Regions from separate parts of the Erwinia sorbitola genome, predicted to be linked through region 1. Evidence: predicted binding sites of a transcription regulator. Region 1 holds the regulator's gene; each other region holds the start of a gene.
What was found. The regulator PurR, encoded in region 1, represses purine synthesis genes. The targets are predictions, from matches to a motif close to CANGCAAACGTTTGCNTG.
Positions count from the first base shown of each region.

Region 2: a site for PurR is predicted at 4,833-4,850, ahead of guaD (guanine deaminase). Genes of this name have one in related genera too.
Region 3: a site for PurR is predicted at 6,055-6,072, ahead of serA (phosphoglycerate dehydrogenase). Genes of this name have one in related genera too.
Region 4: a site for PurR is predicted at 6,538-6,555, ahead of GN242_RS04815 (nucleoside-specific channel-forming protein Tsx). Genes of this name have one in related genera too.

Region 1 is NZ_CP046509.1:2,053,376-2,061,236, reverse strand. It holds gene rnt (ribonuclease T) at 1-206, shown strand, start outside; gene GN242_RS09235 (Grx4 family monothiol glutaredoxin) at 283-621, opposite strand; gene GN242_RS09230 (C40 family peptidase) at 1,009-1,911, shown strand; gene cydH (cytochrome bd-I oxidase subunit CydH) at 1,976-2,065, opposite strand; gene purR (HTH-type transcriptional repressor PurR) at 2,362-3,387, shown strand; gene punR (DNA-binding transcriptional activator PunR) at 3,405-4,322, opposite strand; gene punC (purine nucleoside transporter PunC) at 4,437-5,648, shown strand; gene cfa (cyclopropane fatty acyl phospholipid synthase) at 5,962-7,110, shown strand; gene GN242_RS09200 (riboflavin synthase subunit alpha) at 7,159-7,824, opposite strand.
Region 2 is NZ_CP046509.1:2,230,429-2,238,289, reverse strand. It holds gene lplA (lipoate--protein ligase) at 1-957, shown strand, start outside; gene dcp (peptidyl-dipeptidase Dcp) at 1,053-3,197, opposite strand; gene guaD (guanine deaminase) at 3,302-4,633, opposite strand; gene ydfG (bifunctional NADP-dependent 3-hydroxy acid dehydrogenase/3-hydroxypropionate dehydrogenase YdfG) at 5,033-5,779, shown strand; gene GN242_RS09990 (YnfA family protein) at 5,802-6,128, opposite strand; gene GN242_RS09985 (DUF1283 family protein) at 6,266-6,613, shown strand; gene GN242_RS09980 (DUF1161 domain-containing protein) at 6,667-6,963, shown strand; gene GN242_RS09975 (MDR family MFS transporter) at 7,008-7,861, opposite strand, start outside.
Region 3 is NZ_CP046509.1:823,075-830,935, forward strand. It holds gene pgk (phosphoglycerate kinase) at 1-184, shown strand, start outside; gene fbaA (class II fructose-bisphosphate aldolase) at 265-1,344, shown strand; gene mscS (small-conductance mechanosensitive channel MscS) at 1,526-2,407, shown strand; gene argO (arginine exporter ArgO) at 2,560-3,180, shown strand; gene GN242_RS03740 (oxidative stress defense protein) at 3,334-4,059, shown strand; gene GN242_RS03745 (LysR family transcriptional regulator ArgP) at 4,111-5,010, opposite strand; gene rpiA (ribose-5-phosphate isomerase RpiA) at 5,213-5,872, shown strand; gene serA (phosphoglycerate dehydrogenase) at 6,220-7,458, shown strand.
Region 4 is NZ_CP046509.1:1,067,254-1,075,114, forward strand. It holds gene nrdF (class 1b ribonucleoside-diphosphate reductase subunit beta) at 1-64, opposite strand, end outside; gene nrdE (class 1b ribonucleoside-diphosphate reductase subunit alpha) at 218-2,368, opposite strand; gene nrdI (class Ib ribonucleoside-diphosphate reductase assembly flavoprotein NrdI) at 2,341-2,751, opposite strand; gene nrdH (glutaredoxin-like protein NrdH) at 2,756-2,998, opposite strand; gene GN242_RS04795 (DUF883 family protein) at 3,284-3,607, opposite strand; gene GN242_RS04800 (DUF2002 family protein) at 3,759-4,094, shown strand; gene GN242_RS04805 (hypothetical protein) at 4,253-4,675, shown strand; gene speG (spermidine N1-acetyltransferase) at 4,717-5,283, opposite strand; gene GN242_RS04815 (nucleoside-specific channel-forming protein Tsx) at 5,394-6,260, opposite strand; gene GN242_RS04820 (DUF4056 domain-containing protein) at 6,671-7,813, opposite strand; gene GN242_RS04825 (BamA/TamA family outer membrane protein) at 7,813-7,861, opposite strand, start outside.

The sequences.
Region 1 (7,861 bases):
CCCTTAGCGGACTGGTACTGGGTCAGACGGTTCTGGCGAAAGCCTGTACCGCTGCGGGGTTACCATTTGACAATGCACAGGCGCACTCTGCCCTGTACGACACCCTGCAAACTGCCGATCTGTTCTGTGAGCTGGTGAACCGCTGGAAGCGTCTTGGCGGCTGGCCGCTGCCTGCTGACGCCGGGAGTGACGACAGCGAGGAGTAAGCTATTTACCCTTGTATTCAGCAAAAAAAAACGGGCCATAACAGGCCCGTTTTTTTATGCTGACACTAAGCCGGCATCACTCTGCGGCGTCAGACGGATATTTCTGCGCAGTCTCTTTGATCAACTGTTGCAGCTCACCGCGCTGATACATCTCAATGATAATATCGCAGCCGCCTACCAGCTCACCGTCCACCCACAGCTGAGGGAAAGTTGGCCAGTTAGCATATTTTGGCATTTCAGCACGGATGTCAGGGTTCTGCAAAATATCAACGAACGCGAAGCGCTCACCGCATGCCGACAGTGCCTGCACAGCCTGCGCAGAGAAACCGCAGCTTGGCAGTTTCGGAGAACCTTTCATATACAGCAGAATAGGGTTTTCAGCGATCTGGCGTTGAATTTTTTCAACAGTACTCATAAATGTCTTCCTCAATACGATACTTCATGTGTAGGCTAGGCGCAGCCTTGTTATTGTAGCGGCTCTGTCATGGTGATGAAAATGACATTTTCACATAGGGTATCTGGTGAAAATGCAGCCAATAGACAATACCAGGAAACAAAATAACATTTTCTTATCATGGCTGCTGCACCAGACAGGATTAAATTTGTTTTTATTGCTGAGTTAAACAGCTGATTGTGTTCAATATTCCATCATTTTCTTGATCTGTAATATTGAAACAAAAAAGACCTTACCCTTTGTTAAGAAGTTAGATTAGAATTGCCCTAACCTTCTGCCTTACAGCGGAAATCTCTTTTCTGACCGCGTTGCTGTGTCGTAGCAGCGCACAAACTGTTAATGGGAACGATGCGTTTACTTATCACGCTCTTCATACTGGCTTTCACCCAGCTATTTTTCAATATGGCGCACGCATCGCCACATGCCCCTATTAATGCAAATCAGCAGAAAGCTGATAGCAACAGTGCTCACGCAGACGATCGCCGTAAACGTCGCCCGGTCAAAACCACATCGACCAAAAAAGCGAAAGAACCTGTGGTTAAAAAAACCAAGGTTACCGCTAAAAAAGAACCCACTCGCGCCGCCACCAAAAAAGAGCCATCTAAAGCTGCGCGCCTCGTTCTGGCAAAAAAACTGAAAGATAAAGAGAAGAAAAAAACTGCCGTTGAACCGCCGCGCAAGTTAAAGGCAGAGAAACAGACGCTGAGTAAAAAACTCGCTGCTAATAAGAAAGCGGGTAAAAAGTTATATGGCCGTAAACGCGCGGGTAGCAAAACAGTCGAAAGTGACATGACTGAACCGGGCAGCGCCCCGCTGAAACTCAGTAAGGCTCACCGTGCGCGCTATCAGAAAGCCCGCGAAACCGCGATGAATAAGTTGATGGGGCAGCTTGGTAAGCCTTATCAATGGGGCGGCACCTCACCCAAAACCGGTTTCGATTGCAGTGGCCTGGTGTGGTACGCCTATAAAGACCTGGTTAAATTCAAGATCCCCCGCACTGCTAATGAAATGTATCACTTGCGCGATGCCGCTGCGATTAAGCGCGATGAGTTAGAGAAAGGCGACCTGGTGTTCTTCCGTATTAACGGACGCGGAACCGCTGACCATGTTGGCGTCTATCTTGGGGGCGGCAAATTTATCCAGTCACCGCGTACCGGGAAGGATATTCAGGTCAGCGCATTGAGCGAGGATTACTGGCAGGAACACTACATCGGCGCGCGCCGTATGATGACGCCTAAAACCATTCGCTGATGTAAAGCCATTGCCATTTAGATAAAGGTTATACGGGAAGAGAGTTACCCCTTCCCGTTAGGATTTAGTGCATTACAGCCGTAAAACTAAACGCAATAATCATCAGCAGTGAACCCACAACAGCAATAGCTGTCATTTTCATATCAGTGTTCATCCCCTCTCCTTAATAACCTTGTTATTTGTAAGCCAACATATTTTCCCACAGTTACCTGTAAAAATCTCGTTTTCTGCGCGCAGCCTTGTTAGAATTCGTCCTTTCCGTTGCGCAACAGACCCGGGAACTTTTTTTTAGCCAGTACTGCATGTCACTCTACGGACGATTCTACCCCTTCCAGCCCCTTTGAGACAGCACCTAAATTTATTCTGTTCGGGCAGGAATGGCTGTACCCAGGCAAACGTTTAACCAATTAGTTATCAAGATGTTATGATAACACCAGGAGTACGATTTTAATGGCAACAATTAAGGATGTGGCAAAGCGCGCAGGTGTTTCAACCACCACAGTGTCCCACGTTATTAATAAAACGCGCTTTGTAGCCGAAGAGACGCGCGAAGCGGTGTGGGCAGCAATTAAAGAGTTGCACTATTCCCCCAGCGCCGTGGCTCGCAGTCTTAAGGTCAACCACACCAAAACTATTGGTCTGCTGGCAACATCCAGTGAAGCCCCCTATTTTGCTGAGATTATTGAAGCGATTGAAAACCGCTGCTTTGCCAAAGGCTATACGCTGATTTTAGGCAACGCGCATAATGACCTGCAAAAGCAGCAGGCGTACCTGTCGATGATGGCGCAAAAGCGCGTTGATGGCCTGCTGGTTATGTGTTCAGAGTATCCCGATACGCTAATCTCCATGCTGGAAGATAATCGCAATATTCCAATGGTGGTTATGGACTGGGGCGAGTCGCGCGGTGATTTCACCGATAGCGTACAGGATAATGCCTTTGAAGGGGGCTATCTGGCTGGGCGTTATTTGATTGAGCGCGGGCACCGCGATATCGGTGCGATTCCGGGACAGCTTGAGCGTAATACCGGCGGCGGTCGCCATGCGGGATTCCTCAAAGCGCTGGCAGAAGCGGGGATCACCCTGCGCGATGAGTGGCTGGTGCAAGGTGACTTTGAACCCGAGTCAGGTTATCGCGCCATGCAACAGATTTTATCGCAAAAACAGCGCCCGACAGCCATTTTTTGCGGCGGCGATATTATGGCAATGGGGGCGATTTGCGCAGCAGATGAGATGGGGCTGCGCGTGCCGCAGGATATTTCGGTGATCGGTTATGATAACGTGCGCAACGCGCGTTACTTTACCCCTGCGCTGACGACCGTACACCAGCCAAAAGAGCGCCTGGGTGAAACTGCCTTTGATATGCTGCTCGATCGCATCACCAGCAAGCGCGAAGAGCCGCAGACCATTGAAGTTCATCCATCGCTGATTGAGCGCCGCTCCGTTGCCGATGGCCCGTACCGCGACTATCGTCGATAAGCTCTGTCCCCACCCGGCTACAGGCCGGGTTGTTCACTCAGCCATTCAGCGTTAAGCGTTTCCGTGTTCCCCAGATATTCAAGCAGCCAGTTTAATGCAGGCGATGCGCTTTGCTCTGACCAGCTGAGATAGCAGGGGCTGTCAGGAAACGCTGCTGTCAGCGTCAGTTCGCCGAGAACCCCCTGCTGCAACCACGGTTGCGCAAAATGCCCGGGCACCATCCCCACGCACAAACCGGCGCGCAGGCAGTCAAAAGCACTCTCCCAATCGGGCACCACCAGCCGCCGCTGGTTATCCAGCGTCCAGGTGGTGCGTTTTGGTAATGCGCGTGCGGTGTCCTCCAGTACCAGTGATGGCCACTCGCGGATCAGCGCCTCGCTTAACGGGCCATCCTGACTGAATAATGGATGTTCAGTTTGCACCACGCAACGCCAGTTGAGGCTTCCCATATCACGATAGGCAAAGCGCCCTTTGACCGGGATCGCCTGGGTTGCTCCGATCGCCACGTCCACGCGACCATCTGCCAGCGCATCCCACACCCCGTTAAAAACTTCTGGCATGATATGCAGTTCCATATCCGGAAAACGCCGATAAAAATCCACCACCAGCTGCCGGGTGCGGGCCGGGCGCACAATCCGGTCGACAGCAATATTGATTTGCCCGCGCCAGCCGTTAGCCACCTGCTGGCAGCGGATACGGGTGACGAGCATTTTTTTGATAACAGCCCGCCCTTCTTCAATAAAAACACGACCTGCCTCTGTCAGTACCACATCGCGATGACGACGTTCAAACAGGCTGATTGCCAGCCACTCTTCCATCTGACGCACGGTATAACTGATCGCCGAGGGTACGCGATGCAGCTCTGCCGCCGCAGAGGTAAAGCTGCCCGTTCTGGCGACAGCATCAATCACTTCCAGAGAATGTTCAGACCACATATTTTTGCCTTCAATATTTTTCACTGCAACCCGCTAATATTAACGTTTCACAGGTGACTCAGCACGAGATTAAACTCCACACGTAAAAAAATTGTCTGATAAGAGTTAATAAATATGCGTTCCAAAGGATTTATGATTTACCTTGCGCTGCTCAGTATGCTGGGCTTCCTTGCTACTGATATGTACCTGCCCGCATTTGGCGTGATGCAGCAGGATCTGCAAACAGGTGCCGGAGCCATCAGCGCCAGCCTGAGTATCTTCCTCGCCGGTTTTGCCTGCGCCCAGCTGGTATGGGGCCCGCTTTCTGACCGCATCGGTCGCAAGCCGGTATTAATCATGGGCCTGAGCCTGTTTATTATTGGCTGTGCGGCCATGCTGTGGGTAGAGTCTGCCTTTTGGCTGCTGGCCATGCGTTTCCTTCAGGCGGTAGGTGTCTGTGCCGCAGCGGTAAGCTGGCAGGCGCTGGTGGTTGACCGTTACAGCGGCCCGCAGGCCAACCGCGTGTTTGCCACCATAATGCCGCTGGTTGCACTCTCCCCCGCGCTGGCACCGCTGCTGGGTGCATGGCTGTTGCAACATTTTTCATGGCGCTCTATTTTCGTCGTCCTGCTGCTGGTTAGCGTCACGCTGCTGATTCCTACGCTGCGACTGCCATCAAGACCGCTGGTGGATAAAGCGGCGGTAAAGCCCCCCGCACCCGGCTTTTTCACCCTGCTAAAGTCGCCGGTATACAGCGGGAACGTGGCGATTTATGCCGCCTGTTCCGCCAGTTTCTTTGCATGGCTGACCGGCTCACCATTTATCCTGGGTAATCTTGGCTTAACACCTGCGGATATCGGTTTGAGCTACGTTCCGCAAACTGCGGCGTTTCTTATTGGTGGGTTTGGCTGCCGGGCCCTGCTGAATCACTATGCCGGGCGTCAGTTGCTGCCATGGCTGCTGGCATTCTACACGCTGAGTACCGTTGCGCTTTATCTGGTGTCACATCAGTCACAGCCTTCACTGTTTGCGCTGCTGCTGCCGTTCTGCGGTATGGCGATGGCAAATGGTGCGATCTATCCTGTTGTCGTCTCCAGTGCTCTACTGCCCTTCCCCCAGGCTACCGGCAAGGCCGCTGCGTTACAGAATATGTTGCAGCTCGGCCTCTGCTTTTTAGCCAGTCTGGCCGTGTCTGCATGGATTCAGTCGCCGCTGCGCACAACAACGCTGGTGATGGCGAGCACCATCGTTCTGGCTGTAATCGGTTACCTTGTCCAACGCTCTGCGGAGCAAAAGCAGGCGCTTCACCGCACTGACGGCCAGGTAAAATCTTGTAAAAACATTTAATTAGCACACTAACAATAATGCGTTGAATATTGCTGTGCGTGAGCATATACTTCATAGCGCATTATAAAATAACAACTTAACAACATTTTTGAGTGGATGGTGGCTTCTGGTCATCGTCCACTGTTAGATTCTGACAAGGTTGTCATGATGTTGTTCCGCGTGACTCAGTTACGACCTCTGCCAGATTCAAATCAAACCTCTTTTTTAACGTCGGATATCAGACCGCGGCATGTGCCGTGATTGCTCTCACATATCTGTAGAAATTGACTATTCTTTTTCTCAGGTTTCAATCACACAGGGTGATGGAGAAGCTATGAGTTCATCGTGTATAGAAGAAGTGAGCCTGGAAGACAATCCGTGGTATCGCATCGTGCAGGAGATGTTGAGTCAGGCAAATATCGAAATCAACGGATCCCGCCCCTGGGATATCCAGATCTCTAACCCCGATTTTTTCAAACGCGTATTGCAGGAAGGTTCGCTGGGGTTAGGTGAAAGCTATATGGATGGCTGGTGGCAATGTGAACGGCTGGATGTTTTTTTCCAGCGTATTTTACAGGCAAAGTTGGATCAGCAGCTCCCGCATCATTTCCGCGATACGCTGCGTGTGGTCGCTGCACGTATCACCAATCTGCAATCACGTAAGCGCGCGTGGATTGTTGGCAAAGAGCATTATGATCTGGGCAATGACTTGTTCACTCTGATGCTCGATCCCTATATGCAGTACTCCTGTGCTTACTGGAAACAGGCCCGTACGCTGGAAGAGGCTCAGGAAGCTAAATTGCAGATGATTTGTGAGAAGCTGAATCTGGAGCCGGGCATGTCGCTGCTGGATATAGGCTGCGGCTGGGGTGGACTGGCGGAATACGCAGCGCGCAATTTTGGCGTGAGCGTCACAGGTGTCACCATTTCAGTTGAACAGCAAAAACTGGCACAGCAGCGTTGCGAGGGACTGGATGTCACCATTCTGCTTGAGGATTACCGTGATCTGTCCGAACAATTCGACCGAATTGTTTCCGTCGGGATGTTTGAGCATGTCGGGCCGAAAAATTATGCTACCTATTTTGACGTGGTCAACCGCAATCTGAAACCAGAGGGCATTTTCCTGCTGCATACGATTGGCGCGAATAAGACCAACAACAATGTTGATCCATGGATTGATAAATATATATTCCCTAACGGCTGCCTGCCGTCAGTGCGGCATATTGCGGAAGCCAGTGAACCATGGTTTGTTATGGAGGACTGGCACAATTTCGGTGCTGATTATGATGTCACACTGATGCACTGGTATCAGCGCTTTATCAACGCCTGGCCTCAGCTCTCTGATAAGTACGGTGAGCGTTTTAAAAGAATGTTCACTTACTATCTGAATTCTTGTGCCGGTGCATTTCGCGCAAGGGATATTCAGCTGTGGCAGGTGGTGTTTACGCATGGAAAGCAAGGCGGGCTGCGCGTGGCGCGCTAAATATGCAGCAAGTAAAAAGGGCGACGTGGTGTCGCCCTTTTTTATGCTTTATGCCTCAGGTGTTTCATTCTGCTGCTCGCTGATAGCAGCAGCCAGTAGCGCGGCTTCACGCTGAGCGAGAACGCGCTCAACGGTCTCAACAATTGCCTGAGTATGCGGATCAATCTCGATATTCACACGCTGCCCGAGGCGCTTGCTGCCTAAGGTGGTGCGCATCAGTGTTTCCGGGATCAGGTGGACACAAAATTTTGTCCGCGTGACCTCCCCCACCGTCAGACTGATACCGTCGATGCCAACAAAACCTTTATGCAGAATATATTTCATCTGGCTGGAGTCCTGCGGTTTAAACCAGATCTCACGATTATTTTCTGAGGTGAGTATTTTACTGATCTCCGCCGTGGTCATAATGTGCCCCGACATCAGATGTCCGCCAATTTCATCGCTGAATTTTGCAGCGCGTTCAACGTTAACGGCATCGCCTACTTTCAGATCGCCCAGATTAGTAATACGCAGCGTCTCTTTTACCAGATCAAAACTGACGCGGTCACCATCCACTTCGGTTACTGTCAGGCAGCAACCATTATGGGAGACAGACGCACCCAGTTCGAGCCCTGGCAGTAACGCCTCCGGCATTTGTATCACGTGGGTACGAAAATTAGGTTTTTCGTCAATTTCCAGCACCTTTGCGGTGCCCTGCACAATACCGGTAAACATAGCTGTTGCCTCAATCAATGTGTTTTCGCTGTGGTTA
Region 2 (7,861 bases), 180 kb from region 1:
GAGGAGTGTATTTTTCGTCAGATGCCTGCCACACAGCGAGTGCTGTTTTTATGGCGTAATGCCGAGACGGTGGTGATTGGCCGGTCGCAGAACCCATGGAAAGAGTGTAATACGCGACGGATGGAAGAAGACGGCATCCGGCTGGCCCGACGCAGCAGCGGCGGCGGCGCAGTGTTTCACGATCTGGGTAACTGCTGTTTTACTTTTATGGCCGGTAAGCCGGAGTACGATAAGAGCGTCTCTACCGGGATTATTCTGCGTGCGCTGGCCTCTCTGGGCATTGCGGCGGAAACCTCCGGACGTAACGATCTGGTGGTCAATACCCCTGACGGGGTGCGTAAAATATCCGGCTCCGCCTACCATGAAACCCGTGACCGTGGCTTTCACCATGGCACCATCCTGCTGGATGCGGATCTCTCCCGGCTGGCCGACTATCTCAACCCGGACGTCAAGAAGCTGCAAGCTAAAGGCATTACCTCTGTGCGTTCGCGGGTAGCTAATCTTGTTGAGCTGGTGCCGGACATCACCTTTGAGGCCATTTGCCGGGCCGTGACGGCAGCATTCTTTGACCATTTCGGCAGTGAATGTCAGCCGGAGCATATCTCCCCGACGGCGCTACCTGATCTGCCCGGCTTTGAGGCGCAGTTTGCTAAACAGAGCAGCTGGCAGTGGAATTTTGGTCAGGCACCGCAGTTTCAGCATCTGCTGGATAACCGTTTTAGCTGGGGCGGCGTCGAGCTGCATGTGGACGTCGAGCGCGGGGTCATCAGCCGCTGCCAGATCTTCACCGACAGTCTGAACCCGGCACCTCTGGAGCAGCTGGCAGAGGTATTGCCGGGAACAGAATATCGGCCCCAGGCGCTGTCGGCCCAGGTTGCGCGCTTAAAAGAGGTGTATCCACAGCAGGCAGATGAGCTGGGGCAGCTCGAAATGTGGCTGGCGGAGAGTATCAGATAATCAGGTCAGAGATCTCTTCACTGGACTGAGAATGGACGGAGAAAAGTGGTCACTTCCGTCCAGTGAAGGAGTCTCAGCACTGCTTTGATAAAAGGTTATTTCAAACCACGGTTATGCAGCATTGGTTCAATGGAAGGTTCCTGTCCACGCCACTGCTGGTAGAGCTGCTTCAGATCTTCACTGTTGCCGCGTGAAAGTACTTTGTCACGGAAGCGCTGGCCATTTTCCCGCGTCAGCCCGCCATGCTCCTCAAACCAGGCAAATCCATCATCGGCCAGCATCTCAGTCCACAAATAGGCGTAGTAACCGGCAGCATAACCGTTGCCCCAGATATGCTGGAAGTAGCTGGATCGGTAGCGTGGCGGTATGGCGGCCTGATAGATATGCTCCTGCTCCAGCGCCTGCTGCTCAAAGCGATCGGCCTGTTGCAGCGGTTGCCCGTCGCTCAGACTGTGCCAGTGCAGATCCAGCAGCGCAGCGGCCAGCAGCTCGCTCATGTCATAGCCTTTATTAAAGGTGCTGGCGCGCAGCATCTTCTCGCGCAGAGCCGCAGGCATCGGTTCGCCACTCTGGAAATGGCGGGCAAAATGGTTGAATACCTGCGGATTACTGGCCCAGTGCTCATTAAACTGTGACGGAAATTCAACAAAATCACGTGGGGTTTCCGTGCCGGAAAGGCTCGGGTAACGCTGATCGGCGAACATTCCGTGCAGCGCATGGCCAAATTCGTGGAACATGGTAATCACATCATCCCAGGAGAGCAGCGCAGGCTGCCCGGCCACGGGTTTACTGAAGTTCGCCACGTTATAGATCACCGGTTTGGTACCCAGCAGCGTCGACTGCTCAACAAAGTTGCCCATCCAGGCACCGCCGCCCTTATTATCACGCTTGAACCAGTCAGCATAGAACAGCGCCAGCGGAGTGCCGTCTTTATCCAGCACTTCATATACTTTCACATCGGGATGGTAAACCGGCAGATCCGGGCGTGGTTTAAAGGTGATGCCGTACAGCTGTGTGGCAGCGTAAAACACACCGTTTTCCAGCACATTGTTCAGCTCAAAATAGGGTTTGATCTGTGCTTCATCGAGGTCGTATTTGGCACGACGCACCTGTTCGGCGTAATACTGCCAGTCCCAGGGGGCGAGGGTAAAACCGCCCTTTTGCTGATCGATAACCGCCTGAATATCAGAGGCTTCACTCTGCGCTCGCGCCGTTGCTGCCGGTACAATCTGGCGCATAAAGTCAAAAGCTGCCTGCGGAGTTTTTGCCATCTGATCCTGCAATTTCCACGCTGCATAGCTGTTAAAGCCCAGCAGTTTTGCCTGCCGGGCACGCAGCTGCGCGAGGCGAACAATCAGCTCGCGGGTGTCATTAGCATCGCCTTTTTCCGCACGCGTCCAGCTGGCCGTAAACAGCTTTTCACGGGCGGCACGGTCGCTCATTGCTTGCAGGTCAGGCTGCTGAGTGGTGTTTTGTAACGCCAGCAGCCACTGATTTTTAAGCCCGCGAGCTTCTGCGGCCTCGGCCGCGGCGGCGATATCACTGGCGCTTAATCCTGCCAGCGCCTGGGGATCGTCAAACAGCACGCCCCCGGCTTTAGTCGCCGCCAGCAGTCGATTGGTAAAACGGGTGCTGAGGGTGGCGGATTCCTGATTGAGTGCTTTCAGCTGGTTTTTTTCTGCATCGCTAAGGCGCGCCCCTGCCAGCACAAATTCCTGCCAGGTCACTTCAACCAGGCGCAGTGATTCCGCATCCAGCCCCAGCTGCTGCCGTTGTTGATAAACCGCATCGAGCCGGACAAAAAGCCTGCTATTCAGCTTGATATCATCATCCAGCGCGGCCAGCTTCGGTGACATCTCTTCATCCAGCGCCTGAAGTTCATCGCTGGTATTGCCGGACGTCATTGCACTAAACACATTGCTTACACGCCGCAGACTTTGACCGCTCTGCTCCAGCGCCTGGAACGTGTTTTCAAAGGTCGGCGCGGCGCTGTTATCGGCAATACGCGCAATTTCATCACGTTTCTCTGCCATTGCTGCCACCAGCGCCGGGCGATAATCGTTATCAGTAATGCGATCAAAAGGCGGGGCCTGAAATGGCAATGAGCTGGCCTGACTGAAGGGGTTGTTGTGCTGCGATAACATTGGGTGACTCTCCTTTTGCGACTCTGCCGCCAGCACGCCCGGCGTGCTGACGGTCATTGCCAGACTAATAGCCCAGACTAACGGTGCGATCCTCATCTTTCTCTGCTCCCACTCCCTATGGCTGATACCTCAGCATAAGCGCCCGGCAGCTGTTGCGCAAAATCATTCCTGCCATTAATGCTGTTTACCGCGGCATCGAATCAGCTGTTTACAGCAGGGGCGTTGACCTCCCAGACGCAGCGCCCGTTGACCCAGGTGGCGGCGATATTGCGGTCGTCACCCAGCGTCATCAGCACAAACAGTTTCTCCCAGATATCGCGGCTGTTGGTATGGCGCATCTGTTGCAATGGGGATACGGCGGGATCAATAACCACAAAATCTGCCTCCTTACCCGGCATAAAGTTGCCGATGCGGTCGTCAAGATCCAGTGCTTTCGCACCGCCGAGAGTGGCATGGTAAAAAGCTTCGCAGGCGGAGAGTTTGTAGCGCTGTAGCTGGCCTACTTTGTAAGCTTCGCCCATAGTTTGCAGCATATTAAAGGTGGTGCCGGCCCCGATATCGGTGCCAATACCCATTTTCACCCCTTTGTGCCAGCAGGTTTTCAGATCAAACAGCCCGCTCCCGAGGAACAGATTTGAGGTCGGGCAAAAAGCAATGGCTGAATCGGTATGGTGCAGGCAGTCCCATTCGTGATCTTCCAGATGCAGGCAGTGGGCAAAAAGGCTGCGCTGGCCGGTCAGCTGGTACTGATGATAAACATCCAGGTAGCCGTTATGCTCCGGGAACAGCTCTTTGATCCAGGCAATCTCCTGCAAGTTTTCGCTCAGATGAGTGTGTAACCAGGTATCGGGGAACTCATGGCGTAGCTGCTGCACTTTTTCCAGCAGTTCCGGTGTGGACGTTGCCGCATAGCGCGGTGTCAGGGCATAGCTCAGACGGCCATGATTATGCCAGCGCTCAATCAGCTCACGGGTTTGTTGATAGCTCTCTTCCGGGGTTTCCATCAGCGCGTCAGGGCCATGGCGATCCATCATCACTTTACCGGCAATCAGCCGCATCTCCAGCGCGGAGGCGGCAGTAAACAGCGCATCTACCGACTGTGGATGGACGGTGCCAAATACCAGCGCGGTGGTGGTGCCATTACTCAGCAGCTGTTGCAGGAAAAACGCGGACATACGCGCTGCATGCTGCGGGCAGTGATACTGACTTTCCACCGGGAAAGTGTACTGATTCAGCCACTCCAGCAGCTGCTCGCCATAAGAGCCGACCATTTCGGTTTGCGGATAGTGGATATGAGTATCAACAAAGCCCGGGACAATCAGCTTACCGCGATAGTCGAGCGGCTCCAGATCCGGATGCAGCAGATGCTGCCCCTCTTCCCAGGCTGACAGGCTGACGATGCAGCCCTGATTAAGTAACAGCAGACCATCTTCCAGATAACGCGCAACGTCAGGGAGCTGTTGTGGCTGATCGACTGTACGGGTGATATCAAAAAAACTGGCGCGGATGGCCTGGGTGTAGCCTGGTGACATAGTTATTCCTTAATCTGAGTCGCCTGCACCGCAAAGTGTAATCAAGGGTGAGGAAATAATTTTCGATAACAAAATGATTTGCAAAAGTTATGCCAGATAATGAAACCAAAAATTAACCATAAATTACAATGAGTTAATTAAGTATACACCGATCATCCTGCTCAGGGACAGATTGTCGTGTACGCAATCGGTTGCTCACCCGGCAATCGATTGCTTTTCACTAATCAGGCACTCCTTTCTGCCTCTCTTTTTTTGTCCTGCACTCTATTCAGGCAGCAACAGAACCACTGCACGCTGGTGGTGCAGATTTTCTTATTAATCATCACAATTCGTTTCTTATCACCTTCGGCCTGAGGTGGTAAGGTGATAAAAATCCAAAATGTGTTGAGGAACAGTGAGATGATCGTATTTGTTACGGGCGCAACCGCCGGATTTGGTCAGAGCATTACCCGCCGCTTTATTGCTCAGGGCCATAAAGTTATTGCTACCGGTCGCCGTCAGGAGCGTCTGCAAGCCTTAAAAGAGGAATTTGGCGAGAGTATCTGTACGCTGGTGCTGGATGTGCGCGATCGCGCAGGCATTGAGTCTGCCGTGGCGAGCCTGCCTGCGGAATGGCGTGACATTGATGTACTGGTGAACAACGCCGGACTGGCGCTGGGTATTGAGCCTGCGCAGCGTGCCAGCCTGGAAGACTGGGAAGATATGATCGACACCAACAATAAAGGCCTGGTGTATATGACACGCGCCCTGCTGCCAGCGATGGTGGAACGTAACGTCGGCCACATCATCAATATCGGTTCAATTGCCGGCAGCTGGCCCTATCCGGGCGGCAATGTCTACGGTGCAACCAAAGCTTTTGTGCGTCAGTTCAGCTTTAACCTGCGTACCGACCTGCACGGCACCGCCCTGCGTGTAACTGATATTGAGCCGGGCCTGGTCGGCGGCACTGAGTTTTCCAACGTGCGTTTTAAAGGTGACGACAGCCGCGCAGGCAGCGTCTATGACGGCACTGAACCGCTTACTCCGGAGGATGTAACGGAAGCGGTGTGGTGGGTGGCCACTCTGCCTAAGCACGTTAATATCAGTGCGCTGGAAATGATGCCAGTGGGCCAGAGCCAGGCGGGTCTGCGGGTGCATAAAGCCTGATTTTACCCTGTTCGGGCCTGCATCAGGCCCGACCCCATCCTGCGACAATAATCAGCATGCCACAGAAAGCCACCGCCGCCCCCAGCCAGTCATAGCTACTCAGCTTGACGCCATCAACAATCCGTAACCATAGCAGAGCCGTCACCACATACACCCCACCGTAGGCTGCGTAGACGCGCCCGCTGGCAGCGGGATGCAGCGTCAGTAACCACACAAAGAGCATCAAACTGACGCCGGCAGGCAGCAGCAGCCATGCGGAAGCATTTTTCTTCAGCCACAGATAAGGCAGGAAACAGCCGATAATTTCAGCCAGAGCAGTGGCAAAAAACAGTAACGTTGTTGTCAGCACGCGCGCTTTTCTCTCTCAATGTTCAACGGCGGCAGCGGCCCACTGGCAGCGGCCTGAAAGCAGATGATATACTACAGCATATGATTTGCTCAGTCGCCGTCACGGTGTCGGCTGCTATTAAAAAGGACCTGATAATCATGAATATTTTACAACATCGTCTGGCCAGAACCACCCTGCCTCTGCTGCTGCTGGCCGCGCTGTTCTCTGTGCAGCACACGGCGCAGGCACGTACCGATCATCTGATTATTCAGGATGGCGATAACTCTCTCAGCAAAGAGCAGGCCCGCGAACAGAAAGAGCAGTGGGATGCGACCCACCGTCTGCGTGGCAAAGTTAACAACCGCGTGGAAAAAGAGTTCGACCGTGTTGACCAGGCATTTGATACCCGCGAAGGCTGTGAAAAAAGCCTGAATGTTAACGCCTACTGGGAGCCTAACACGCTGCGCTGCCTTGACCGTCGTACAGGGCGTGCGGTTACCCCATAGCAGAGATTACTGCTATAATTAGCGCCATTCTCACGTAATAAAAGGATGTCTTTATGAAAGGGTTTAAGTGGATTTTAACCGGACTGATTGTTGCCGCCCCGCTGGCCGTTCAGGCCTCGTGCGAAACAGTTAAAGCTGATATTAATCAGAAAATTATTAATAACGGCGTTCCTGCATCCGGTTTCTCTCTTGATATCGTGCCAAGCGATCAGGCAGATCAGGCTGGCGGACAGGTTGTTGGTCACTGCGAAAATGACTCGCAGAAAATTGTCTATAAGCGCAACGGCAATGACGGCGACAGTAGCGTTCCTGCCAGCGCAGGTACCTCCCAGGATACCCCAACCCAGTAATATCATCTTTCAGGGCGGTCTTTGATAGCCGCCCTGTCCCGCTGCTAGTGCGGTTTTTGCGCCGGAATAAAGCGTGAAACACCCAGACTGATTACCGCAATCACCGCCGATACGGCAAATACCCAGTGCAGAGAGTGCGCTATCTGATTGAGCATCACATCCAGAGTGGCACTGTCAATCTGCTGCCGCTGGCTGTGTGACATTACCTGCTGCACCGGATCGTGAGCGCCCGGCAAACGCAGCAGCAGATTGTAGTTCAGCACCGCTCCCATCACCGCTGTTCCCAGCGCTGACCCCAGCATACGGCTGAACATAATCGACGCCGTACAGATGCCTCGAATAGCGAAATCCGCCGTATTCTGCACCGCTATCAGGAAGGTGGTGCTGCACATCCCCATTCCCGTACCAATAACAAAAGCAAACAGTCCGGCATGCCAGACCGGGCTTTCACGGTGCAGCGTCAGCAACAGCCCGGTGCCCAGTATCAGCAGAATGGAACCCAGCAGCGCGGTGAACCGGTAGGAGGTACGCTGCATCAGCCGCCCGCTGAGGGTACTCGCCAGCGGCCAGCCAATCGACATCATCGCCAGCGCACTGCCCGCCTGAAGCGGAGTTCCACCGTTAACGCCCTGAATCCATGTGGGAAGAAAAGCACTGATACCCATCATCGCCGCACCAATCAGCAGGTTTCCCGCATTGCCTGCCAGCAGCGTACGGCTGCGCCAGATCGCCAGAGGAAACAGCGGCTCGCTGGCGCTGCGTTCATGGCGTAATAGCGCGGTTCCCGCCAGGGCCGCCAGTATCAACAGCGCCACCACCATCACGCTGCCGAGGGCTTCCGCCTGCAACAGCGCCACCAGCAGCGCACTGACGGTGAGCATCAGCCAGCCACTGCCTG
Region 3 (7,861 bases), 1.2 Mb from region 1:
GATTGCAGACAGCGAAGCATTCTCCATTGCAGGCGGCGGTGATACGCTGGCGGCTATCGACCTGTTTGGTATCGAAGATAAAATCTCCTATATCTCTACCGGTGGCGGTGCGTTCCTTGAGTTCGTGGAAGGTAAAACCTTGCCTGCGGTTGCCATGCTGGAAGAGCGTGCAAAGCAGAAGTAATTAATCCTCAGTGCGGGATGAATACCATCCCGCGTGAGAACTGAATCCTTAATACGACCGAAGAAACAGGACAAGCTAACATGTCTAAAATTTTTGATTTCGTAAAACCAGGCGTTGTCACCGGTGACGACGTGCAGAAGATCTTCAAAGTAGCGAAAGAGAACAAATTCGCTCTGCCAGCAGTTAACTGCGTGGGCACTGACTCTATCAACGCCGTACTGGAAACCGCTGCGAAAGTTAAATCGCCGGTCATCATTCAGTTCTCCAACGGTGGTGCAGGTTTCATCGCAGGTAAAGGCCTGAAATCTGACAAGCCACAGGCTGCTGCTATTTTGGGTGCCATTTCTGGCGCGCATCACGTTCACCAGATGGCTGAACACTACGGTGTGCCGGTGATTCTGCATACTGACCACTGCGCGAAGAAACTGCTGCCGTGGATCGATGGTCTGCTGGACGCGGGTGAAGCTCACTTCGCTAAAACCGGTAAGCCGCTGTTCTCTTCTCATATGATTGACCTGTCTGAAGAGTCACTGGAAGAGAACATCGAGATCTCCAGCAAATACCTGGCGCGCATGGCGAAAATCGACATGACCCTGGAAATTGAACTGGGTTGCACCGGTGGTGAAGAAGACGGCGTGGACAACAGCCACATGGACGCTTCTGCTCTGTATACTCAGCCAGAAGACGTTGATTATGCTTACACCAAGCTGAACGCTATCAGCCCGCGTTTCACTATTGCTGCTTCGTTCGGTAACGTGCACGGCGTTTACAAGCCAGGCAACGTTAAACTGACTCCGACCATCCTGCGTGATTCTCAGGACTACGTCAGCAAGAAACATAACCTGCCACATAACTCGCTGGACTTCGTGTTCCACGGTGGTTCCGGTTCATCTGCGGCTGAAATCGAAGAGTCTATCAGTTACGGCGTGATCAAAATGAACATCGATACCGATACCCAGTGGGCAACATGGGACGGTATCCTGCAATACTACAAAAAGAACGAAGGTTACTTGCAGGCGCAGTTGGGCAACCCGGAAGGGGCTGACAAACCTAACAAGAAATACTACGACCCACGTGTATGGCTGCGCGCTTCACAGGCATCCATGATCGTGCGCCTGGAGCAGGCATTTAAAGAGCTGAACGCAGTCGACGTACTGTAATTCATTCTCTGTTTAAAAAAGGCCCTGACGGGCCTTTTTTTATGGATAAAATCTGGAATCTTCAGGAAATTTCCCCACTTATTTGGCAGAACCTCATTTTCTTGCATACCCTTAACTGGACTGGTTGTCGATTAACGGCAGTGATTTGAACGCCCAGATTGGGCCAAAAACAGGACAGGCAATGGAAGATTTAAATGTGGTTAATGGCATTAATAATGCGGGCGGCTGGCTGGTACGCAATCAGGCGCTGCTGTTAAGCTATGCGGTAAATATTGTCGCGGCAATTGCCATCGCCATCATCGGTATGATCGTGGCGCGCATGATCTCAAATACCATTAATAAAGTGATGCTGGCACGTCATATCGATGCCACCGTAGCTGACTTCCTCTCAGCGCTGGTGCGCTACGGAATCATCGCCTTTACCCTGATTGCTGCGCTGGGGCGTGTGGGTGTGCAGACCGCCTCCGTTATTGCGGTGCTGGGTGCCGCCGGTTTGGCTATCGGCCTTGCGCTACAAGGATCGCTCTCTAACCTGGCCGCTGGTGTGCTGCTGGTTACCTTCCGTCCTTTCCGCGCCGGTGAGTTTGTCGACCTCGGAGGTGTAATGGGTACGGTGCTTAACGTACAAATATTCTCAACCACCTTACGCAGCGCAGACGGCAAGATGGTGGTGGTACCAAACGGTAAAATCATTGCCGGAAATATTATTAACTTCTCCCGTGAGCCGGAGCGCCGTAACGAATTTATAATCGGCGTGGCTTACGACGCTGACGTTGATCACGTGCTCAGACTGCTGCGTGAAGTCGTCGATGCTGACTCTCGTGTACTTCAGGAGCGTGGCGTACAGATTGGCCTGAATGAACTGGCGGCCTCTTCAGTTAACTTTGTCGTGCGCTGCTGGAGCAAGGCTGGTGACTTGCAGGATGTTTACTGGGATCTGATGAAGAACTTTAAGCGGGCGCTTGATGCCAATAATATCGGTATCCCTTACCCGCAGATGGATGTGCATCTGCATAAGGTAACAGAGCCTGAATCGGCGGAACCGATTAAATTACCGCAATAAAACTTTCCGGGCTGGCTCCTTTTTAGGGGGCAGCCCGCCATCAGGATACCCTTCCATTAATTAGCCTAATCGTTGATTAAATATTATAATTTCCCCTAATAATGCAGCCGCTATACACTTCTCATCAAAGCGATAATGATGAGGAATTTATAGTGTTATCTGTTTATTTTCAGGGGGTTGCCATGGGTGCTGCTCTTATTCTACCCCTCGGTCCGCAAAATGCTTTTGTCATGAATCAGGGAGTGCGTCGCCAGTATCATCTGATGACCGCTGCGCTCTGTACATTGAGCGATATCGCGTTGATCTGTGGCGGCATATTCGGCGGTAGTGCGCTGCTAAACCAGTCAACTCTGCTGCTCAATCTGGTGACATGGGGCGGAGTACTTTTCCTGTTATGGTATGGCTGGGGAGCACTGCGTACAGCATTCAGTGGTGATATTATTCTGGCGTCAGCTGAGGCATTAAAGCAGGGGCGCTGGCGAATTGTGGCGACCATGATGGCCGTCACCTGGCTTAATCCGCACGTTTACCTGGATACCTTTGTGGTGCTGGGCAGCCTGGGCGGTCAGCTGCCTTCTGACGCCCGGCGCTGGTTTGCACTCGGTTCTGTCTGTGCTTCAGTGGTGTGGTTCTTTGGTCTCGCACTGCTGGCAGCATGGCTGGCACCGCTGCTGAATACCACCCGCGCCCAGCGTATCATCAACCTGCTGGTCGGTCTGGTGATGTGGGCAATAGCGCTGAAACTGGCATTACAGGCACTCTCTTTGTGGTAATGGGAACTCAGTATCAGAGTTGATGTCCTATATTAAGATATGCCCATATGATCCATAAAAAATGTTGTTACGTTGCACTTTGACGGAACAATCCGCTACTGTTACCTTTGTAGCGCTATCGAAAAAATGATGACAGACCGCATGGAGGAAGCAGTGAAGCTGACGAAACTGGCCCTGGCCGCAATGATTGGATTGGGCACAATGCCCTTAGCTGTGCAGGCAGACGAATTACCGAATGGCCCGCATGTGGTCACCTCTGGACAGTCGAGTGTTGATGCCACCCCGGATATAGCCACTCTCTCAATTGAAGTGAATGTTTCCGCGAAAGATGCCAGCGAAGCGAAAAAGCAGGCAGATGGTCGTGTACAGCAATATTTTGATTTTCTGAATAAAAGCGGCATTGAAAAGAAAGATATCAATGCGGCTAACCTGCGTACTCAGCCGGAATATGACTATCTGAAAGATGGAAAATCGGTGCTGAAAGGTTATCGCGCAGTGCGTCAGGTGCAGGTCACCCTGCGTCAGCTGGATAAACTTAACGAGCTGCTGGACGGTGCACTGAAATCGGGCCTGAACGAGATCCGCTCGGTTGAGCTGGGCGTGGCAAATCCTGATGAGTATCGTATTAAAGCGCGCAAAGCGGCAATTGATGACGCAACTAAGCAGGCGGGTGAGCTGGCGCAGGGCTTTGGCACTAAGCTGGGGCCGGTGTACAGCATTCGTTACCATGTGGCTAACTACCAGCCAATGCCAATTGCGCGCATGTATAAAGCGGCCGATGCGGCACCATTAACCTCCGCCGCTCAGACTTACGAGCAGCAGAGTATTCATTTCGACGATCAGGTTGATGTAGTGTTTGAATTACAGCGTAACCAGTAATTCTGCACCGACAGCGTAAACAATAAGGGCGACCCTGTGGGCCGCCCTTTTTTATTCCGTATCCTGACGCAGCACGCGGTGGCCATGTGCCAGCAACGCATCGGTCACTTTGCGCATCAGACGGCTTTCCGGGGCAAAACGGTGCCAGTAGAGCATACGGCGCTGCAACAGACCCGGGGTTAAATCGATCAATTCCCCCTCTGCCAGTTCGCGCTCAATCTGCAAGTGCGGGATCATACAGCAGGTGGTTCCCTGGCGGGCCAGCTGCACAAAGGCTTCTGACGAGTTGACGATATGGCAAGGCACGCTGCCCGGCGACAGGTCAAAGTTCTGCTGTAAAAAGGCCTGGTGCATATCATCAAGATGGTCAAATGCCACCGCTGGTGCCTTCAGCAGCGCAGAACGCGTGACGCCATTAGGGAAGTAACGCGCAGCGAACTCCTTCGAGCCAACGAACAGATAGTCGAGAGCACCAAGCTGATCGACGAGACAGCTTGGCAGCGGTTGTGGCTGGATACTGACGGCACCGACCACTTCACCGCGACGCAGGCGCTCCTGTGTTCGGGTCTCATCTTCAACCTGAAGATTGAGACGAACCGGGGAATCCGTCAGCACCGTTTTGAGCGCTGGCAGCAGCCAGGTCGCCAGACTGTCGGCGTTAACCGCCAGCGACAGCAGCAGTGGTGTTGTACCGCTATTATCGTCACCCAGCCACTCCTCTTCCAGCAGCTCGACCTGATGTAATAACGCCAGCAGCTTCTGGCCCTGTTCCGTCGGGCGTGGCGGTACGGTTCGCACCAGCAGAGGCTGGCCAAACATATTCTCCAGCTGCTTGATGCGCTGGGAAACCGCAGACTGGGTAATACAGAGCTTTTGCGCAGCTCGTTCAAAGCCGCGTTCGCGAATCACTGCATCCAGCGCCTGAAGCGTTCGATAATCTGGGCGTTTCATTAATCGTTGTACTCTTTTTCAGGTGTGGTTTTTGCACTATGCCATATTTTGAGCAGTTTGCTATGAGCTTACGTCACTTTATGAATCAACCACTTTGTGGGCTGCGTTCCAATCCTGCGAATCAACACCCTGCCATGGCGTTTTTTCCCGAGCCTTGCTTTATACTACGCGCACACAGTGACTCAGAGGTTTTAAACATACCATGACACAAGATGAACTGAAAAAAGCTGTCGGCTGGGCGGCGCTCGATTACGTTACCCCCGGCACGATTGTTGGGGTAGGTACCGGTTCGACGGCGGCACATTTTATTGATGCGCTGGCCTCGATTAAGCATCAGATCGAAGGGGCAGTATCCAGTTCGGAGGCCTCAACCGCTAAACTGAAGGGCTATGGCATTCACGTCTTCGATCTTAATGAGATCGATGAGCTGGCGGTTTACGTTGACGGTGCGGATGAGATCAACGGCCAGATGCAGATGATTAAAGGCGGGGGCGCTGCGCTGACGCGTGAGAAAATTATTGCCGCCGTGGCGCAGCGTTTTATCTGCATTGCAGATGCCTCCAAACAGGTTGATGTGCTGGGGCGTTTCCCTCTGCCGGTAGAAGTTATCCCAATGGCGCGTTCCTATGTGGCCCGTGAGCTGGTGAAGCTGGGCGGACAGCCGGAGTATCGTCAGAACGTGTTGACCGATAACGGCAACATTATTCTCGATGTGCATAATCTTAAGATTATTGACCCGACTCGCCTGGAAGCGGCGATTAACGCCCTGCCTGGAGTGGTGACTGTCGGACTGTTTGCTGCCCGCGGCGCGGATGTAGCGTTGATTGGTACCGCTAACGGCGTACAAACCATTAAAAAATGATCTGTCCGGCATCCAAACGGTGCCGGTTATTTTTATACGAAAAACATCTTTTCTTTTGCAGGCGAAATTTAGTGACTTATGTCACATAGTGGCTCCCTTAGGCGCGATCCTCCTGAGGGTTCGCTCTACACCATGATTTTCTATCGCAATGTGCTGCGAGTCGGGCTTGCCATGCTGGAAGCCAGGCAATCGTTTGTATTGCCGCCAGCGTAAATTTTGTTATTTTGACAGAAGGCAATCTTATATCCCCGCGAATTATCCATCGTAGTTGGCAGCCACTGTGTCTGTCAGCGGAGAAAATTTCGGGGATTCAGCCACATCTGAAGTCTGCTAAATAGGGTCGGGAAATGGCAAAAGTATCACTGGAGAAAGACAAAATTAAATTCCTGCTGGTGGAAGGCGTTCACCAGAGTGCAGTTGATAATCTGCGCTCTGCTGGCTACACCAACATTGAATTTCACAAGGGCGCACTGGATAGCGAAACACTGAAAGAATCCATCCGTGATGCGCATTTCATCGGGCTGCGTTCGCGCACCAACCTCACCGAAGAGATCTTTGCTGCGGCAGAAAAACTGGTGGCCGTTGGCTGCTTCTGCATCGGAACTAACCAGGTTGATCTGGATGCAGCAGCGAAGCGTGGTATTCCGGTGTTCAACGCACCTTTCTCCAATACCCGATCCGTAGCTGAACTGGTTATCGGTGAACTGCTGCTGATGCTGCGCGGCGTTCCGGCGGCGAATGCGAAAGCCCACCGCGGTGAGTGGCATAAGCTGGCTGTTGGTTCCTATGAAGCCCGTGGTAAGAAGCTGGGCATCATCGGCTACGGTCACATCGGTATGCAGCTGGGTGTGCTGGCTGAGAGCCTGGGCATGCATGTCTTCTTCTACGACATTGAAAGCAAACTGCCGCTGGGTAATGCCACTCAGGTTCAGCATCTCTCCGATTTGCTGAATATGAGCGATGTTGTCAGCCTGCATGTGCCGGAAACCCAGTCGACCCAGAATATGATGGGGCCGGAAGAGCTGGCGCTGATGAAGCCAGGAGCGCTGCTGATCAACGCTTCACGCGGAACCGTGGTTGATATCCCTGCACTGTGCCATGTGCTGGCGACTAAGCATCTGGCGGGCGCGGCGATTGACGTATTCCCGGAAGAGCCTGCGACCAACAGCGATCCGTTCAATTCACCGCTGTGTGAGTTCGACAACGTGATCCTGACGCCGCATATCGGGGGATCCACTCAGGAAGCTCAGGAGAACATCGGGATTGAAGTGGCGGGCAAGCTGGCGAAATACTCTGACAATGGTTCCACGCTGTCAGCCGTTAACTTCCCGGAAGCCTCACTGCCAATGCACGGCGCGAATGTCAGCCGCCTGATGCACATCCATGAGAACCGTCCGGGCGTGCTGACGGCGATCAACCTGATCTTTGCTGATCAGGGCATCAACATCTCCGCGCAGTATCTGCAAACAACGCCTCAGATGGGCTATGTCGTCATCGACGTTGATGCACCGCAGGACGTGGCTGATAAGGCACTTCAGCTGATGAAGAACATTCCAGGCACCGTCCGCGCGCGTCTGCTGTACTGATTATCTATCGCGTCACGCCACGGTAAGTGATGGGTGGCAGGTCTGAACCCGGGCGAGGCGTGCCTCGCCCCTACGACAAATCAGCATCGGCAGATACCGTAGGGGTCAGGCATGCCTGACCCTGGGCGAGCCTCGCCCCCCGCAACAAGTCAGCACTGGCAGTTACCGTAGGGGTCAGGCATGCCTGACCCTTGGCGAGCCTCGCGCCCGCAACAAATCAGCATCGGCAGTTATCGTAGGTGTCAGGCATGCCTGACCCTTGGCGAGCCTCGCGCCCGCAACAAATCAGCATGGGCAGTTATCGTAGGGATCAGGCATGCCTGACCCTTGGCGAGCCTCGCCCCCCGCAACAAGTCAGCACTGGCAGATACCGTAGGGTTCAGGCATGCCTGACCCTTGGCGA
Region 4 (7,861 bases), 990 kb from region 1:
CTTCCAGATCTTTGTCGTCTTCGATTTTATTCCAGTTAATGGCGTGAATTTTTTTTAATAACATTTTCGATTGTTCCTGGGCAGATCTTAGCGGGTCAGGCATGCCTGACCCCTACAAGATATTCATTCAACGCAGGGGCGAGGCACACCGTCGCCTCTGTACACTCGTTCACCACAGGGGCGAGGCACGCCTCGCCCTCAGTCATTCAGTCATTTGCTACAGCGAACAGGATACGCATCCTTCAACTTCGGTACCCTGCAAAGCCATCTGTCGCAGACGAATGTAGTACAGCGTCTTGATGCCTTTCTTCCAGGCATAAATCTGTGCCTTATTGATATCCCGCGTGGTGGCGGTATCGCGGAAAAACAGCGTCAGCGACAGCCCCTGGTCGACGTGGCGGGTGGCTTCAGCATAGGTATCGATAATCGCTTCCGGGCCAATATCATAGGCGTCACGATAGAACGCCTGGTTATCGTTGTTCATAAACGGTGCCGGGTAGTACACGCGACCGGTTTTCCCTTCCTTGCGGATCTCAATACGCGACACAATCGGGTGGATACTTGACGTGGCGTGATTGATATAGGAGATCGAACCGGTTGGCGGAATAGCCTGTAAATTCTGGTTATATAAACCGTACTGCATCACCGCCTCTTTCAGCGCCTGCCACTGCGGCTGGCCAGGAATGGCAATTCCGGCTTTAGCAAACAGCTCTGCGACCTTAGCTGTACGTGGCTGCCAGCTCTGCTCAACGTACTGGTTAAAGTATTCACCGCTGGCATAGCGCGACTCTGCGAAACCGCTAAAACTGGTGCCACGCTCCCGCGCCAGCAGGTTCGAGGTGCGCAGCGCGTGGTAGGTGACGGTGTAGAAGTAAATATTGGTGAAATCCAGCCCTTCCTCCGATCCGTACTGAATACTTTCACGCGCCAGATAGCCGTGCAGGTTCATCTGCCCCAGACCAATAGCGTGTGACCGGGCATTACCCTGTTCGATAGAGGGCACTGAGTGGATATGGCTTTGATCGGAGACTGCCGTCAGACCGCGCACGGCAATCTCAATCGTGCGGGCAAAATCTACAGAATCCATTGCATGGGCGATATTCAGTGAACCCAGATTACAGGAGATATCCTTACCGATGCGCTTATAGCTGAGATCATCGTTATATTCAGTTGGCGTGTTGACCTGCAAAATCTCCGAACACAGATTGCTCATATTGATGCGCCCGTGTATCGGATTGGCACGATTCACCGTATCTTCGAACATGATGTACGGATAGCCGGACTCAAACTGGATCTCTGCCAGCGTCTGGAAGAACTCCCGCGGATTAATGAAAGTACGACGGATACGCTCATCGGCCAGCATCTCTTCATATTTCTCGCTGATGCTGATATCGGCAAACGGCAGGCCATAAATGCGCTCCACATCGTACGGAGAGAACAGCGCCATCTGCTGATTATCTTTCGCCAGCTGAAAAGTGATATCCGGGATCACCACGCCCAGAGAGAGCGTTTTGATACGGATTTTTTCGTCGGCGTTTTCGCGCTTGGTATCAAGGAAACGCAAAATATCAGGGTGATGAGCATTCAGATAGACGGCTCCGGCCCCCTGACGCGCTCCCAGCTGGTTAGCATAAGAGAAAGCGTCTTCCAGCATTTTCATCACCGGGATCACCCCGGAAGACTGGTTTTCAATACGCTTAATCGGTGCACCGGACTCACGCAGATTCGAGAGCAGGAAGGCTACGCCACCGCCGCGCTTGGAGAGTTGTAGCGCTGAGTTAACCGCACGCCCAATCGACTCCATATTGTCTTCAATGCGCAGCAGGAAGCAGGAAACCAGCTCACCGCGCTGCTGTTTACCACAGTTAAGGAAGGTGGGGGTCGCAGGTTGAAAACGCCCGGCGAGAATTTCATCCGTCAGCGCCAGCGCCAGTGCCTGATCGCCTTGTGCCAGCGTCAGGGCTACCATGCAGACACGTTCGGTGAATCCTTCAAGATAGCGTTTGCCATCAAAGGTTTTCAGCGTGTAGCTGGTGTAAAACTTCCACGCCCCCAGAAACGTCTGGAAGCGAAAGCGGCGATCGTAAGCCTGCTGGAACAGCGAACAGACAAACTCAAACGGATAGGCATTCAGAACGTCAGCTTCGTAATAGCCTTCGGAAACCAGATACTGTAAGCGGTCAGCAATGGAATCGAACTGAACGCTGTTAGGGATCACGTGCTGGATAAAATACTGGCGCGTGGCCTCGCGATCTTTCTCGAACTGAATATGGCCATCAGCATCGTACAGATTAAGCATGGCATTAAGCGCATGATAATCAGGCGTTGCCGCAGTGGCCTCTATGAGTGTGCTGTCTGTTGCTGCCAAAATTGGGTTACTCCCTTGTATACGTGAGCGATATCGTCAGCGGTGCCCATCAGCTCAAAGCGATAGAGGTAAGGCACCTGACATTTTCGCGCAATAATGTCGCCAGCCAGGCAGTAAGCCTCGCCAAAGTTGCGGTTACCGGCAGCGATAACGCCACGGATCAGCTGACGATTATTGGTGTCGTTCAAAAACTGAATCACCTGTTTGGGAACCGCGCCCTGAGGCGTCCCGCCACCATAGCTGGGTACCACCAGAATGTAGGGCTGCTCCACCTGTATCTGCTGAGTGCATTCCAGCGGTATACGCACAGCCGGCAGGTTTAAACGGGTGATAAATCGGTGGGTATTTTCAGACAGGCTGGAGTAGTAGACCAGCGTGCTCATAATGTTATCCCCGTGCCGCCGCCAGATGACTCAGCGCATGGATTTTGTCCGGACGGAAGCCGCTCCAGTGATCCTGCTCTGCCATAACCACCGGTACCTGGCGGTAGCCCAGAGACTTGAGGGTCTCTACGTGGGCAGGCTCGCTGTCCAGGTTGATCAGCTGATAATCAATTCCCTTCTTATCCATGGCATTTTTAGTTGCGTTGCACTGGACACAGTTATCTTTAGTGTAAATAATAATGCGCATGATTCGTATTTACCTTGTTGGCCGGATATCTCAAATCTTCAGGCGCTGATTTACTGCATGGAGAGCGCCGCCACTGCCACACCATGTTGTGTGGTCTTGATGGGGTAAATACTAGATATAGTGCATCTGGATTGCAACCACACAACATATAGGTTTTTCATATTTATTTATTCAGTGCTCACACAAGCCTTGTGGCGTAAGGATTTCGCCAGAATAAAAAATTTTGCTGATAAAAAAAGCCCGCAGCTTTCGCCACGGGCTTCTCTGTTCTGCCTGTTTTATGTACTATCTGCCGGATGTACTGGTGCTGATCAGTGCTCCAACCAGGATACCCAGCGCGGCACCAATACCGACACCATGCCATGGTTTATCACGGATATACTCATCCACATGGCTGCCGGCATCTTTTGCCGCCCGCGTCACACGGTTAGGGCCCTGAAGTTTAGCCCGGGTTTCTTTCAGCAGGGATTCGGCCCTGGAGCGTGCTTCCTCTGCCTCTTCCTTTGATTTACTGCCCCAGGATTTCAGCAGGTCATCCAGGCTATCAGCCAGCAGAGAAACATCCTGATTCAGGTCGATATCGTTATTTTTCGTTGTCCGGTTGAACATTTTTTGCTCCCTTAGTCTGAAAAAGTACTATTAAGTATAGAACACCCTCGCAGAACGCCACGCGATTGACGGCGTTTATGGATTATTCCGAAAGCCCTGACTGTACAGCCTGATGTAAGGTTGCGGGGTTGGCAGACTTAGAGGAGCAAGCATGTATTTACGACCTGATGAGGTAGCTCGCGTACTGGAAAAAGCGGGATTTGAAATGGATGCGGTCACCGCAAAAACCTACGGTTTTCGTCGCGGTGAAGACTATGTGTATGTCAACCGTGAGGCACGCCTGGGCCGTACTGCACTGGTCATCCATCCCACGCTTAAAGAGCGAAGCCAGGCCATAACGGCGGCATCTTCAGATGTTAAAACCTGCGATCACTACGTACGATTCCCGATGTATCTGGCCGGTGATACCAACGATCACTACGGCATTCCACATGGTTTCAGCTCGCGAATGGCGCTGGAGCGTTATCTGGAAAGGATGTTTGGTTAATTTTTCCATTAGCTGTTTGCGTTACGTTTGAGGAAAATCCTGCGGTTGTTGACGAGCCAATGGCTGGATAAGCCGCCAATTAGTCGCGGTATTAGCACGCTAGTTTGCCGCAGCCAGCGACTAGACTGTTAGCATGACAGACTCAGGCAGGATGAACGATGAAACGGCTGATAGCAGCGCTGGCAGCAGTGTGGATGTTAACTGGCTGCGCGACAATTGTTGGTAGCGAAACTCAGGACGTAACACTCCAGACTCAGCCCCCGGGGGTGAAGTTTGTTGTGCAGGATGAAACCGGAAAAGCGGTGGCCGAAGGTTACACTCCGAAAACGGTGACGCTGAAAAAGTCCAATGGGAATTACTTCGGCAAGAAAAAGTATCTGGTGATGCTGGAACGCGCGGGCTATGTGCCGCAGACGCTGCCGCTGAAAGAGAGTCCAAACCTGTGGTATTTGCTGGGTAATATTCCGCTGCTCGGCTTCCCGGGCTGGCTGGTGGTTGACCCGTTCTACGGGGGGATGTACAAGATTGAACCGGAACGCCTGCAGACCATTATGAATCCGGTTGGCGCACGCGGCGGTTAAAACCAAACGGCAGGCGGGATTATCCCCCTGCCGTTGTCGTTTTATTGTGCAGTGGTTTTTACCATGCCCTGTGCAGGTTTAAATTTCTCCAGATACTGATGCTGGAAGATGCACATACGAATAGTGTTGCGGTATTCACCGTTGATAAAGAATTCGTGGATCAGCTCGCCTTCAATTTCAAAACCCAGCTTGCGGTAAATATGTATCGCTCTCTCATTCTCTTTATCGACAATCAGATAGAGTTTGTAGAGGTTGAGCACGGAAAATCCGTAATCCATCGCCAGTTTCGCCGCCTTGCTGCCCAGCCCTTTTCCCTGATGGCTGGGGGCAATAATGATCTGAAACTCTGCGCGGCGATGGATATGATTGATCTCCACCAGTTCAACCAGCCCGGCGTTACATCCATCGTGTTCCACCATAAAGCGGCGTTCGCTCTGGTCGTGGATATGCTTGTCGTAAAGATCGGACAGCTCCACAAATGCCTCATACGGCTCTTCAAACCAGTAGCGCATCACGCTGGCATTATTATCCAGCTGGTGGACAAACCGCAGATCTTCACGCTCCAGCGGGCGCAGTTTTACGCTGTTATCAACATACCTGGCAGACATAAAAATTCCTTTTAGCAAAAGCAACATTGCCCGGAGAGTATAACGGTTTATCACGGCCAAAAAAAACGCGCCCTGAGGCGCGTTAAGTCAGTATTGGATGATACGGTCAATCAGAAGTTGTAACCGACAACCAGGTAGTAACCGAAACCATTAGATTTCACGTTAAAGTTACCTTTACCGAAGTTCAGCTCGGTGCCGTCGTTCCACTGGCCGCCGTTGTGGAAGTAACGCGCCACAAACGAGTAGTGCCAGTGGTCGTAGCCCAGCGCAAGAATGTGGCTGGAAGCAATAGAGTTACTGGTGCGCTGGTGGTTTGGATCGTCACCGAGGTCGGAGCCCCAGTCAAAGTTGGTGAACCCGATATAGGTCAGGTTGCCGCCCCACAGCTGGGTCAGTGGTACAAAGTATTTCACCTTGAAGCGGTAGCCATCCCAGCTATCTTCATTTGCTGCACCGTAGTTTTCCCACTGGTGTTTCGCATATACGTTCAGTGACAGGCCAATATCGGAATGGGTGTCGATATCGGTACCCAGACCCATGTACCAGGTATTCTGGCGGCTCGCCTTATTGTCGCCCATATCGTAGATATAGTTGTTGGCGAAATACCACTCTTTAAACGGACCAAAACCAAGGTTAGTGCCGGTCAGTTTATCAATAGAGAAGCGCGGTTCGATCTCCATAAAGAACGGAGAACCATCGTCCCATGCGCCGACATCGTTGCCATTACCGACGCCGAACACTTTTGGCACATCGATATAGCCATAAAAATCAAACCAGTCTTTTTTGGCAAAGGCTTCGTATTCAAGATACAGGTCGTTATTCAGCTGCGGCCCGAAACGGGTATGGTAGCTTCCCACTACGTTAACACTCTGATGCCACCAGTCGGAAAGGTATTCCGGGTTGCTCTCTTCAGCCATTGAAACATTGGTATAAGAAAGTGCTGCCAGTGCGCCAGCCATCATAATTTTATATTTCATTTTTTATTACCACATGCTCTGAGACCTTGCTCAACAGCCAGCGCGCTGGAGGGGTCAGGTTATCTAAGGGCGACAAATGGGTGATTATTGATAGGAAGAAAGCACCCGCCATGAATACTGCGGCAGTGTGCCGCTAACAGGTCATTAGGAAATAGAGATTGCTCACACTTGTCAAATTCTGTTTCATTTCAATTCAGCTAAAGTGTGATGTAAGTCACAAATAATCACCCGTGCCGGGAACTTTCTCAATAATTGCGGTTTTCTGCGCCTGAAAACCTAAGTAAACGGTTGCCTGCGATAAGATGGCCTGTTCAGAGGAAAATCGGTCATTCATAACGCTACCCGTGCACGCTCGCAGTCTGCTTTAAATATAAGAATTTCTTATAAAAAAGAGCGTCGCTGCGGGGGTTTTAGTTGCATCCATCCCCGAGTTGCGCCAGCGTTTTTTGGTCGGATTTTTCCGCCTGCTGCGCCAGACGGGGAAAATCATCATAGCTGTACATCAGTGAAGGGGCGGGCAGGTTAGCCATATGATTACCCTGCCAAATCTCCAGGCGGCCAAAGTGCGAAAGGGGCTGATGGCCAAAATGATCGGGCAGCGTCAGCCAAAGTTCTGGCAGCGTATCTGCCGGACGAGAGGGTAAACGCCTGTCGCTGACGCTGTAGTTGCGTAGCCTGACCAGAAACTTATCCGGCACACGGCAGTGGCTGTTCCACCATGTGCCATCCACCATATCAAAATGGAAACGTGTGGCCTGCGGGCTGACCGCCTGTAGCTGTGCCAGCGCCTGTGGGATCATTTGTGCCATCGAATGCTGATACTGACGCAGTGACGACCCCCCGCCATTATTCAGCAGGTCGGTGGCTATACGTGCGCCGATCAGATTGGAATAAAGATCTTCCGGTGAAAACGCAGAAATAGCTTCTGAGTAACCGGGAACAGACTGGAAACCATACCACTGGGCGACTTCATGCCAGGTAGCGATCTGAAACGCGAGATGTGCAGCCAGACTGACGGACAGCTGGTATCGAGCCAGTTCACTTTTTGGTGGGGAGAACCGCCATAGCCGGATGATTCGCTGCCCCAGCTCATCGTCCAACTTTATCGTGGCGGGTTGACCCAGCTGCGGCAAAATTTGATTGAATAACCACAGAGTGTTGTCCGCGGTATCGCGCACGTGGGCGAGGTCAATAAAGCCGCCTCGTCGCGTGTAGACAATGCCATCATGTTCGCTGTTGATCCCACTCAGGGTAGAGAGGATGCTGATCCAGCTGTCATTGTAGTGATGCTTCCCGGTATCATCCGGCGCGACGATATTGCCTAACTTAAATAACGGAACCGGAATACCAATAAGTTTTGCACGCACGTCATAGCCAAAGGCGCAGCACGGGCGCAGACCATTTGGCGCTGAGAGTTTAGAAATTGTTGGCCATACGCGTAACGCCTGCGTTGCCGGGTGCTCTAAATCTCCCGTCGTCATCGGCTTAAATGGCTTTGGTGAAATATGGCAGGCATTCAGCAGCAGGCTTAACAGCACCATGCACTTTTTCATCAGAAGGCTTCTCCTATCTGAAAGTAAAAGCCTGAGCTCCTCTCACCG